DNA from 3 places in the Undibacterium sp. Dicai25W genome. Region 2 is predicted to be linked to each of the others. Evidence: predicted binding sites of a transcription regulator. Region 2 holds the regulator's gene; each other region holds the start of a gene.
The links. Region 2 encodes LexA, which represses DNA repair genes until DNA is damaged. Its sites were predicted from a motif close to ACTGTATNNNNATACAGT; they were not measured.
Positions count from the first base shown of each region.

Region 1 (4,290 bases), on a different contig from region 2:
ATAGTGAACGCTACCCATTCTTGCTGGGAGTTTTCCAGATGATTGACACCAACCAAAACAGGAATAGAGCGACCATCCGCATGCCTGAGCATGATCTCAAACGACGAAGTGGTGCCAGTCGTTTGAAGTTCATTATATGCTTGCATGCAAATGTATTGATCAGATTCTGACATCAGCTTACGCCAGAAATAGCTCTCACCGATAATTTGTTCTCGCGTATAGCCGCACAGCTGGCAGAAAACTTGATTCACGTCCAATAGGCGCTTACGTTGATTGCCATGCACGATACCGATCAAGCTTGAATTCATCAGACGTTGCAAGCGACCTTCGCTGTCACGCAATGCATCGAGTGTGCGTCTTTGTTCCGTGATGTCTTCGATCATCCAGACCGTACCTTTGTGGTAGGTTTCTGATGATAAAGCGCGACCAGCGACCCGTGCAAAAAATGCTTCACCGTTATTGCGATGCAAGCGCCATTCGATTTCGACTAATTCATCGGCGAGTAATTTGGGAATGACCGCATCGCCAAAGGCTTCATAGTCATCCAGATGTTGATATAAGAAAGAAGTTTTGACGCCTATCATCGATTGCGCATCGGGAAAGCGACAAAGCTCGGCCAAGGCCTGATTTGCCCTGACAATCACATCATTGCTGACGAACATGATGCCCACCGGTGCATTGGCGATCAGAATTTCTAGTTCTCTGGCTAATTCTTTGTAGCGATTTTTGCTGGCATTGAGGAGTTCCTGATTCAGCATCAATTCTTCTTCAATGCGCTTACGTTCAGTGATATCAATATGCGTGCCGACCATGCGCACTGCGCGTTGATTGGTATCCCATTCGACTACCGCCCCGATCGACATAATCCAGCGCCATTCCCCGGCTTTATTTTTTTGTCGGAATTCTGCGTGGTAATCAATTGTTCCTCGCGAGGCAAAATGTTTTTGATACGCGTTCCTCAGATTTGCCACATCATCTTTATGTACGCCATCAGACCAGAAATAATTCCAAAATTGCGAAGAGTCAGGAAAATCCTCTGCTGAGTAACCAAGCATTTGCAAATATTCCGGACTGAAGGTACTTTTACCCGACTGTAAATTGATATCGTACAAGCCCTGATTCGAGGCTTTCATTACCAGCCGCATCTGTTGTTCGGCAGCGAGTAATTTTTGTTCCGTGAGTTTGCGTTCGGTATTGTCGCTGATGAAACCATGCCATAACACGCTGCCATCGGCCTGCTTCTCTGGTGTCGCATCACCGGCTAACCAACGTTCGCCGCCGTCAGTGCGTAAAACACGATATTCATGATGCCAGATGGTGAGTTCTGCTGCGGAACGGCGTATGCCGATGATTAAATACGCTAAATCATCAGGATGTATTTTTCGATACAAAATACTGGCGTCATTGATTAACTGTTCTGCTGTTATCTCAAACAATTGCTCAACGGCTGCGCTGACGTACTTGAAGGAAAATTGATGTTCGGAATAGCGTTGGAACTGAAAAAACATACCCGGCAAAAAGCGCGAGAAGTTACTCAGCAAGGTATGACTTTTTTCCAACTCATCCTGCGGCGGTAAGGACGGCATGGAGGAGTCGATCGCGATCAGGTTTGATTTTCCAGTCATAGCCTTGCCCGCACAGTTTACTGATAAAAGGGAACACTAAGTTTGCAGTCTAGTGCCTGTAATGCAAGCTTCGTGTGGCGTTACAAAGATCGTCGGTACTGCTTAAACTTGAGGGAAAATGCTGACTGACAAACAAATAAACGATGCTTTTTGTCTGCCAGCCTTGTTACATGATTACTTTACTATTTTATAATAAAAATCTCATTGACGTTGAGTGATGATCTGATTAAAAAAATCATAAACACCTTGTTCGCTCATTCGTCGCGCATTCGATAGCTCACCACCTTTTGAAGCATACAGGACGGTATTGTCTGGTTTCAACACCACCGCGGCAGGAATGCCCTTTTTGATCGGGTTGCCATAGCTATTGGCCAGATCCTGATTTTTATCGAATTGGCCAACATCGACTTTGACGACCACAAATTTGCTGGCGATTAAGGCCGCGCTTTGACCTTGCATAGATTTACTTAATTCCAGGCAATCTTTGCACCAGTTGGCACCAAAAATAACCAATACATCTTTTTTCGCTGTTTTGGCTTCTACCAGCGCTTTGGTAACCATCGCTGGTGCATCTGCTGTTTCATCGTAAGGATGGGTGATGTCAGCATGCGCAATATTTAAACTCAAACTCAGAGCAAAACTAGCAAGTAAAGAGAGAATTTTTTTCATGATCAAAATCTAAAAAGAGAAGAATAACTCAATAGTGACGTAAATCAGTTGGTTTGTCATTGGACATGCAGTCACAAATACTGATTTTATATACAGTAATTTGCATAATTTCGGCTAAAATAGGGCATTCCTTTTACGCCTGATTCTCCGAGTTGAAAAAAATCATCCATTGCGACTGTGATTGTTTCTACGCGTCAATAGAGATGCGGGATGATCCGTCTCTTCGTGGTCGTCCTTTGGCCGTTGGAGGACGGCCGGATCAGCGCGGGGTAGTGGCAACTTGTAATTATGAAGCGCGACGCTTTGGTATTCACTCTGCAATGCCAATGTCGCAGGCATTACGCCGTTGTCCGGATCTGGTGATATTACCGCCAGCGATGGAAAAATATCGCATTGCTTCACGTCAAATTTTGGATATCTACCGCGATTACACCGATGCTGTCGAACCTTTGTCGCTAGATGAAGCGTATCTGGATGTCAGTCAATCCTCACAGCACCATGGCAGCGCAACGCTCATTGCCCAAGAAATTCGTGCTCGCATTGCCGATACAGTAGGCATTACAGCTTCAGCCGGGGTCGCTCCAAATAAATTTCTCGCCAAAATTGCCAGTGACTGGAATAAACCGGATGGCATGTTTGTAATCTTGCCCGATCAGGTACATGATTTTGTTACAGCTTTACCAGTGAAACGCTTATTTGGTGTTGGAAAAGTAACCGCGGCAAAGTTACACAGTATGGGAATTCACGAATGTAAAGACTTGCTAACATGGTCGTTGGCTGATTTAACTTTGCATTTTGGTAAGCTTGGAAACAACTTATACCAGCTTTGTCGTGGTATCGATTTGCGTGAAGTGGACACCAGTTCCGAACGTAAATCGGTCAGCGTTGAAGAAACTTATACCAACGATTTACCTGACCTCGCAGCCTGTGTGGCAGAAATGCCGGAGTTATATACTTCGCTTGAACGGCGCGCGGACAGGGCGGGTGCTATCCCTCATATTCATAAACTTTTCGTGAAAATACGTTTTTCAGATTTTCGTGTCACCACGGTGGAGTGTGTGGGTAAAAACATGAGCCAGGAGGTCTATGGTCACTTATTAGAAACCGGCTTTGCTCGACGGCATTTACCGGTGAGGTTGTTGGGACTCGGGGTCAGGCTAGCTGAGATTGATAAGGGGAGCAGCGGGCAATTAACTTTGTTTTGACGACAAGCTGCGTAGCAAAAAGAGCCTGATATTCATTGAAGTAGCCGGACGGTACCTTTGTCAATGCATGTATTTATTTCTGAGTCTGTCCATTAATCCGGATTGCTTCACTTTTTCAAACGCTTTACGGATTTTTCTTACCAGAACCGGATCGCTTTGCTTGTTCAGTGCGAAGTAATAGCTACTTTTATCATCTAACACCAGCACAGGTTCTAGCTCGTTGGGGTTGCGTTTTTCTTTTTTCATCTGATATGCCGCGCTCCAATCCAGGGAAATGATCAAATCGATTCTACCGACTAATAATTTTTTTAGATTTGATTCTGCAGTCGGCGCATAGTCTATTGCAGTGTCCGGCACATTATTATTTTTTAAAAACGTTTTCCCGGATGCCATTTCGCGAACCAGACCAATTTTGTAATGAAAGCTATCAGCGACAGTTTTGACTTCAATGTCTGTGCGACTTTTGAGTTTGTATAAGTAGATCTGTCTTGAACTAATAGGGCCTATCCATTCAAATAACTCCTCGCGATCAGCATTACGGGTGGTCGAAAAAATCAGCGTATTGGGCTGCGTTGTCGCCATTTGATAAGCGCGTGCCCATGGCAAAATATTGACCGTCGATTTGATCTTCGCTTCTCGCAAGACCGCCTCAATAAGCTCAGTTGAATAGCCGGTGGCAACACCATGATCCGCGTAATCGAGTGGAGGTAATTCTTCAGTGACGACTGTCAATTCAGTAGCAAAAGCACTGCTCGCAGCGAGCGCAAATGCGCAGACGATGATAATTCGTT
Region 1 is NZ_JBMPOQ010000016.1:70,674-74,963, reverse strand. Features, by position in the region: gene ACO0KY_RS15680 (PAS domain-containing sensor histidine kinase) at 1-1,625, opposite strand, end outside; gene ACO0KY_RS15675 (thioredoxin family protein) at 1,827-2,294, opposite strand; gene dinB (DNA polymerase IV) at 2,447-3,499, shown strand; gene ACO0KY_RS15665 (substrate-binding periplasmic protein) at 3,560-4,290, opposite strand, start outside.
Region 1: a site for LexA is predicted at 2,374-2,391, ahead of dinB (DNA polymerase IV). Genes of this name have one in related genera too.

Region 2 (4,290 bases):
TTCCAAAATTTGCCGCAAAGTCGTGAAAATGCTTTTGCTCAAGAAAAATGAGAAAAAAGCCACAATCACTTCAAAAAATCTGGACAAATACCTCGGTGTTCGTCGTTACGATTTTGGTGTGGCAGTCAAAGAAAATCAAATCGGGCAAGTGGTTGGTCTGGCCTGGACTGAAGTGGGTGGCGATCTGTTGACGATTGAAGCTGTAGCAATGCCAGGTAAAGGTGGCGTGATACGTACCGGTACTTTGGGTGACGTAATGAAGGAATCGATCGAGGCAGCTCGTACTGTGGTTCGTAGTCGTGCTAAACGACTAGGTATCAAGGCAGATGTTTTCGAGAAAAGTGATATCCACATTCACGTCCCTGAAGGGGCAACGCCAAAAGATGGACCATCGGCTGGTATTGCGATGACCACTGCATTGGTGTCCGTGTTTACGGGCATTCCAGTTCGCGCAGATGTGGCAATGACGGGTGAGATTACCTTGCGTGGCGAAGTATTGCCAATTGGTGGTCTCAAAGAAAAGTTGCTGGCAGCACATCGCGGCGGCATCAAAACGGTATTGATCCCAGAAGAGAATGCAAAAGATCTGGCAGAAATACCTGATAACGTCAAAAACAAGCTGGAGATCGTGCCAGTGCGTTGGATCGATAAAGTGCTCGAAATCGCTCTCGAGCGCCAACCTGAACCACTGCCGGAAACTGAAGCAGAAGTGGCGGCTGCTCCGGCGGTTGATGCAACTAAAGATTTAACGGTTGTGAAGCATTAAATAACCACGAATATCTTTGTGAAGTCTAAAAGCGCCTGAATATATTTCGGGCGTTTTTATTTTCAGGATTTGTTTCTGTAGCTGTGACTATTGGAAAAACTGCACCTGAGATACATTGGGTGTTTCGAACTTATAGGGCTATCCCAACTAATCAGCAGCTTGCTGTAAGGTGATGTGCATTAGCTTAAATCCGGCGATGTTGTGTTTTCGAGTTGCACACATTTATCAGATTTTCAGTATTGATGAGTTAGATGTCGGACCGTATGCGAACATTGAGCGTCAACTATGGGTGCGCTGCCGAGTAATTAAGTTATTATATAAGCTATAAATGACGACCAACAACAAGCGGTGCCAGCAGGTGAAGTTATATCAGCCAAAGAAATCATGAATGTAAAACACGCTCTTCTTTTTGTTATGCTCTTGTCAAGCGCAGCTTATGGTAAAGCTAACGAAATTTACCAGGAAGCTTCGTCCGAAAAAAATGAGACGCCTCCGAACATTGGTTGCTCTTCGCAACCTGGTGCAAACAGGGTAATACACAAGATTTTGCTCGGCCGACATGTGGATGGGCCGTTTTTTTATCACATTTGGTCTCAGTACGTTATTATTATTTCTCCGCAAATATTAATTCAGCATATTAAATCGCAAGTCGAAAAATATCCAAACGCTGGTTCATACTATGACTCGCTTCTTAAGAAGGTTGAAGCTGACATGCCGATCAAGGAAGATACGCACATAGAAAAGTATCTTCTTCAAGATTCTAATGTTATTAATGAAATTCAAGACATCATATTTAGACTCTTGAGTGAGGGTAAAGTGGAAGTGCGTATTCTCACATCCGCGTCAAAAGCCCCGCTTCCGTTTATTCATGTGGTGGATAACAGGGTGGGAGACTGGATTTTTCGTTCATTTTGTACTCCAGACGGTGGTGAATTCTTCAATCACCTCTCTGGGAGCCCTACGATTAACTAGAGTTTTCAAACCTGTTGGCGTCGGCTCGTCAATATTCACTGAGAATCAACACCTTAATCTATTCAGGTTCGTCAACGTCAGCAACGGGTGCAACTAAGTCGGTCAACATAAAAAATTATTGTCAATTTAGCTTCCGAAGTTAGTCAGTTTGTTGAGTAGGTGTAGTACGTGCCGCAATGCTGTTTGGGTGAATTGGATGGGGCGGTGTGTCAATCTGGTGGTGATCGGTATTGAACTTAGTAAATGCCGTGGAATACCGTACGTCTAATTTTAATGTGTCGAAAAATTTCCGTACGGATACTTCCGATTTGACTCGGCGTATTTTTTTGTGGCTTAAACCCAGTTCCGCATCAAACCCACAGCTAGGCCTTCCAATGAAAAATCTGCTTCCTGATCACTGATTTTAATGGTGGAATAATCGGGATTTTCCGGGATTAACTCGATTTGGTTGCCGGTTTTTCTGTAGCGTTTAACGGTGACATCATCACCCAGTCTCGCGACGATAATTTGGCCATTACGGGCGCTATCGGCTTTTTTGACTGCTAGCAGATCGCCATCCAGAATGCCAGCATCGCGCATAGACATGCCGCGTACCTTGAGTAAAAAATCTGGTTTAGCTGAGAATAAAGCTGGGTCTACCTGGTAGCTTGCTTCTATGTGTTCGCTCGCCAAAATTGGTGAGCCCGCGGCTACACGCCCTACGAGTGGCAAGCTAAACTGTATGCTTGCAGGGTGCGGTAGATTGAAGGATGGACCTGTGATGTGGTTCGATAATTCCGACTCTAACAGGCGTATCCCGCGCGAGGTGCCGGCGGCGATTTCTATCACGCCTTTTCTGGCGAGTGCTTGCAAATGTTCTTCAGCTGCATTGGTGGAGCGAAATCCTAGCTCAGTCGCAATTTCGGCGCGGGTCGGAGGGAAGCCGGTGTTCTGGATGGCGTCCTTGATGAGGTTCAGGATCTGCTCCTGGCGGGCGGTGAGCTTTAGCATGGGATGTGCCGCGCCGTAATAGCGCTGTATGTATAGACAGTCTGTATTTTTATACAGTGGAGCAATATGTGCAAGGGAATTTTTGATTTAATTGGGATTTAAGCAAAAATTCTTCAACGGTGTTGCGGCGCTTCTTATTGTGTTTAGTTTTATTTTCAGTGCGTACAGTGACCGTGAAATGTTGCATATATTCTAAAAAAGCCATGTTTTATGTGCTTTTACAATCTATGTGCTTGAAATAATTGAATAAATCAAAAAAGTGAGTTATTATCGTCGGCTTTCCTCTTCCTGCACTCGTCTTGACGCCGAGGCAGGCTATTTTATTGTCCACAAGGAGAATATATGCGTCATTATGAAATCGTATTTATCGTACATCCCGATCAAAGCGAGCAAGTTCCTGCGATGATCGAACGTTACAAAGCTAGCGTTGTTGCACGTGGTGGTCAAGTTCACCGCGTTGAAGATTGGGGCCGTCGTCAATTGGCTTACATGATTCAAAAATTGGCTAAAGCACACTATGTTTGCATGAACATCGAGTGCGATGCAGAAACATTGCTTGAGCTGGAAACAGCATTCAAATTCAATGATGCCGTTCTGCGTCACCTGACAGTCAAAATGAAAAAAGCTGAAACAGCACCATCTCCAATGATGAAAGCTGTTCAAAAAGAAGACGCAGCTAAAGCACAGCGCGTTGAAGCACCAGCTGCTTAATTTTTGATTTGAAGAAGGTCGTATAAAAAGAAAGTGAACCAATTAAAACTCGTGGCGCGCATTGTTGAGAAATCAGCCTTGCGATATACGCCAGCAGGGGTACCTATTGCAGCAGCAGTGCTGATACATGGTTCGCAGCAAACAGAAGCAAATATTGATCGAAAAGTAGAATTTGAAATAAATGCCCAGGCAGCTGGAAATATTTCAAAAGAATTTGATGATTTGCCTCTCGATGTTGAAATGGTGTTCGCTGGATTTTTAGCACGTAAAAATCGCAACAGCAAAAGTCTCGTGTTTCACATTAATGAAATCGGGACGAATTTACTAGATTAGGAGCCTAAAATGGCATTCGGTAAAAAATTTGATAAAAGCAAATTGAAGCAAAAGCGTCAGCAACAAAATCCTTTGTTCAAACGCAAAAAATTCTGCCGCTTCACAGCAGCAGGTGTAGAACAAGTTGATTACAAAGACATCGACACATTGAAAGATTTCGTGCAAGAAAACGGCAAAATTATGCCAGCACGTTTGACAGGTACTAAAGCTAAGTACCAACGTCAAGTTGATACAGCGATCAAGCGCGCACGTTATTTAGCGTTGTTGGCTTACACAGATCTGCATAACGCGTAATTGACGACAAGTACTAGGAGAAAAATATGCAAGTTATTCTGATGGATAAAGTCGTTAATCTCGGCAACCTTGGTGATGTAGTTAAAGTGAAAGACGGTTACGCTCGTAACTTCTTGATCCCACAACGTATGGCTCGCCGTGCAACTGCAACAGCAATCGCTGAGTTCGAAGCGAAACGCGCTGAATTGGAAAAAGCAGCGGCAGCTAAATTGGCAGCAGCACAA
Region 2 is NZ_JBMPOQ010000006.1:3,227-7,516, forward strand. Features, by position in the region: gene lon (endopeptidase La) at 1-766, shown strand, start outside; gene ACO0KY_RS08725 (hypothetical protein) at 1,115-1,738, shown strand; gene lexA (transcriptional repressor LexA) at 2,072-2,728, opposite strand; gene rpsF (30S ribosomal protein S6) at 3,071-3,439, shown strand; gene priB (primosomal replication protein N) at 3,473-3,772, shown strand; gene rpsR (30S ribosomal protein S18) at 3,782-4,066, shown strand; gene rplI (50S ribosomal protein L9) at 4,093-4,290, shown strand, end outside.

Region 3 (4,290 bases), on a different contig from region 2:
TCCGGCGTATAGGACGAGGTTTGGTCGAGGCCTTTCGGATCATCGCGCCGCATGCCATTGTGATTGCGGTCGGTTATACAGTAGTGCTGAATTTAATGCCGCTGGCAGGTGATGATCGTTGGATGGAAGTGTTTTTGTCGTTATTGGTTGCTGGTTTGCTTTATGGTGTTGGTAGCTTTGGTTTTGTGTTGGTGTTTAAGTGGCTGCTGATTTATCGTTATAAGAAAGCCAGTGTTCCGATGTGGACTCCATTTGTCTGGCTATCTGAAGGCATTACCAATTTGTATGAAGGGGTAGCGATCCCCAATTTTATGCGCTATCTGCGCGGCACCCCATGGCTGCCGATCGCCTTTAATTTATTGGGATGCAACATCGGCAAAGGGGTATATTTAGATACGACTGATATCACTGAGTTTGATTGCGTTCGCATCGGCGATTATACTGAAATCAATGCACTGGCTTGTCCTCAGACTCACTTGTTTGAAGACCGTGTGATGAAAATTGATCATGTCACGATTGGTGAGCGGGTTTATATGGGCGCACGCAGCTCGGTGTTATACGGCGCAGAAGTGGGTAATGGGGCTAGTTTGGGAGCTTTAACGCTGGTAATGAAAGGTGAATTTATTCCGGCAAATTCAAGCTGGCGCGGCTGTCCTGCTGCAATGACGACTTAATTCCCTCTTTAGGGCTTCTGATGGAACAGCATTTGCCTGCTTTTTTATGGCCACTCCAGTCACACACAGCGCTGGAGTATTTTATTGCTAAAGATGTTGTCGTCATTTATATCACCGTTCCAGAAAATATTGAACGCGATGTGGCCAGACAATCTCTGCGCCTGGCCTTAACAGAAATGCTGGTTGCCGCATTCGATTGCCCTGCGCAGCAGATACGCATAATAAGCATCATTGCTAAAGGGAACTTTGCGCTTGTTGGAGAACAAGAATTGTTTATTTCTATGAGTTATGAGGCGGGGATTGCCATTGCCGCTATCAGCGCCAAAAATCAGCTTGGCATCGACATTCTTCGATTAACACCAGAAATAGAATGGCAAGACCTTGCTCGTTTGTACCTTGGGGAGCAAAAAACTTCAGAGATTCTTGCTGCTCCTGTCCTAAATCAATTTAGATTATTTACAAAATATTGGACGCAACTTGAAGCCAAACTCAAATCCAACGGAATGACTTTGACAGAACACGAGAACCAAATCAGTGCCGCAAATCATCATCTGCTTGCGGACACTGAATTATTTTTGCTCCAAGTCCCGGAAACTTATGTTGCCAGTCTTGCTCTGTCGGCTATGCAATAAGTTTTACTTAGCGTGACAGCTCAAGCATTTCAAATTTAAGGTACTTGGCAAGTATCATCACTACTACTTCATCCCAAATATAAAGTTTAGCATCGCCTCTTTGGTCTGATCCACTTACATTTGCAGAGCATCACCATTTTGCCTTAGACAAAATAATCAGCCATTTTTTGCAAAATAAAATTTCTAAATGACCTGCTTGCACACCGCTAGAGCAATCAAATACAGGGTTTACATGGTAAGCGCGCTGTCTGTAATCACGACATACGAAAATCTCACGGCGCCCCAAACGCATCAAAAAAGAAGTTGGTGCCAATTGCAAACTGAATCGTGTATCGAAAGCTTGTTGTATGTATGCCATGGTGAATCTCCGTGTCGGTAGATAATACAAAAATATCATGAAGGACATCTTCGAAACTTTTTATAATCACTGCGCTCGTCTTTTGTCCATGGAAAGTACTTTAACATAAAATACTGTATATGCAATCAGTATTTGTTCTATTGTTGCTTATCTCTGACATGTAAATATCTCTTCAAAATATCTGACGTGCTTGCTGGTATTGGTTTAGCGGGCATTTCCATTGATTTTTAAAAAATCTTTTGAAGTTTCGTGGATAACACAATATACTGTATATTTAATCAGTATATTGTGTTATCTTATGCTTACTCAACCTCCATTGCCAATCAGTCGCACTCATTTGCCGGGTGGAATGGAGAGTTTTCACCCTGATATTTGGCGCGCATCACAATTAGCCCAAGATAACCATGCTACGTTGAGCAGCGGCTATGTGGCGTTGAATGAAGAATTACCAAATGGTGGCTGGCCTTTAGGGCAACTCATTGAGATTCTGGTCGCGCAAGCTGCAACGACAGAAATCAAACTGCTGCTACCTGCTTTAAGAAACTTAGGGAACCGTCCCGTTGCGCTACTCGCGCCACCACATATCCCGCTGGCCTGTGCCTACCAGGCAGAAACGAGCATGAACATTCCTTTGCTATGGATAGCCAGCGCTAAACACATCGACAGTTTGTGGGCTGCAGAGCAAATTCTTAAAAATGGTAGCTGTGGTGCCTTATTGTTCTGGCAAACACAAATTAAAACAGAAGCCTTGCGACGATTACATTTGATCGCTCAAAAATCGCAAACTTTGTTTGTTGTTATACGCCCCTTGCAAGCTGCGCAATCGCCATCTCCCGCAGTGTTGCGACTGGCGCTCAAGCCTCAGGCATCGGGAATACAAGTTGATATACTCAAGCGGCGTGGCGCTGTCAGCGATACACCTTTGTTTTTATATCTGAACAATCACCCTTACCTGACTCTGAAATCTACTGAGTATACGCATCCCGACAAGATCAACAGGTTTGGTAAAGACGTTGATTTTCTCAGTAGCTTGAAAAATGAATTATCAAAAGAGGCAGCAAAAGATCTACACAGTTCTGCCGGCGTTAAATGAGTTACCGCTATGCCTGACGCCATCCGCTTCACCAGAAAAGCACCGATCAACAAACCTGCACCGCATAGCGAGACATTGTGTATTGCAGTGCATTTACCGGCACTGCAGCTGGAAGTATTTGTTCCGCTTTGGCAGCAAGTAGAACGTGAGTCTGCAAGCGTCGTCTTAAAACAAAACCGCGTGATCGCTATGTCGGATGATGCACGCAAGGCAGGTGTGCGAGCTGATATGCGGCGCGGTGGCGTGCAGATGCTCTTACCGGAGGCACAGTTTTTTGTACAAGATAGTGAAAGAGAAGCTGCAGCGATATCGGCTATCGCACTGGCTTTACTGCGCTACACCCCACAAGTCAGTATTGCCGACAATGCGAGCATCTTGCTCGACATCGGCGCCAGCCTTCGATTATTTGGTGGCTTACGCTCCTTGCGCCAGCAAATCCGATCCACCGTTAATACTCTAGGCTATAGCCTGACAACAGGATGTGCGCCGACAGCCAAATCTGCATGGTTATTTGCCATTCATGCTGCACGCCATCAACACCGTCAACGTCAGGGGCATGTTTGTTTGCAGATATCACGTTTGCACAAGGCACTGGATCAGTTGCCCATACACTTATTGATGAACGCACTTGCGTGGCAGGATTTTTTACATGGACTAGCATGTTATCGGCTGGCAGATTTACGTGCCCTGCCACGTCCGGGTCTGCAACGTCGATGCGGCAAGACCTTGCTGGAGGAGCTGGATCAAGCCTATTCTTTGCACTCAGCACCACAAATATGGGTAGTTGCCGATCCGGAATTTCATGCCAGACTTGAACTACCAGATCGACTGGACAGTACCGACGCCTTATTTAGTTACAGCCGCAACCTATTGTGTCAATTATCAGGATGGCTCAATGCCCATCACCTGGCGGTCAAACAGATACGTCTGGAATTACAGCATGAGCGTGGTCGTCAGGCTGTGCCGCCCAGCATGCTCGATATTCAACTCGCCGAAGCAAGTTGGCAAGAAGCGCACTTGCTGCCACTATTTAAAGAAAAGTTAGCACACCTCCACTTACCAGCAGCCGTAATTGCTCTAAGCTTGCATGCTCCTCATACGGTAGCACTGGAAGTGTCTAGCGATTCTTTGTTCCCTGATACCTTGAGCAAGCCGGAAGAGCACCAACACTTACTGGCGCTCCTGGTAGCGCGGCTAGGTGCCAATCATGTGTTGCGCCCATTCCCCAAGGCAGATCACCGGCCTGAAATCGCTAATCAATGGATATCGGTGATGCACAACGATAAGCTATCCGATAAAAAAGTAGCTTCTACCTCATTATTAAGACCCAGTTGGTTGCTCAACCAGGCGATTGCTCTTGAAGTTCGCAGACATAAGCCCTGCTTTGGTTCTGAGTTAAATCTGATTTCCCCCGCCGAACGTATAGAAGCCGGTTGGTGGTCAGATCAGACGCAAGTACGAGATTATTTTGTCGCAGTAGATAGCAATCATGTGCGCTACTGGATTTACCGCGAACGGCCTTCGCATGCAGAA
Region 3 is NZ_JBMPOQ010000011.1:59,278-63,567, forward strand. Features, by position in the region: gene ACO0KY_RS13290 (Pls/PosA family non-ribosomal peptide synthetase) at 1-674, shown strand, start outside; gene ACO0KY_RS13295 (hypothetical protein) at 695-1,306, shown strand; gene ACO0KY_RS13300 (hypothetical protein) at 1,437-1,664, opposite strand; gene imuA (translesion DNA synthesis-associated protein ImuA) at 1,963-2,757, shown strand; gene ACO0KY_RS13310 (Y-family DNA polymerase) at 2,767-4,290, shown strand, end outside.
Region 3: a site for LexA is predicted at 1,930-1,947, ahead of imuA (translesion DNA synthesis-associated protein ImuA). Genes of this name have one in related genera too.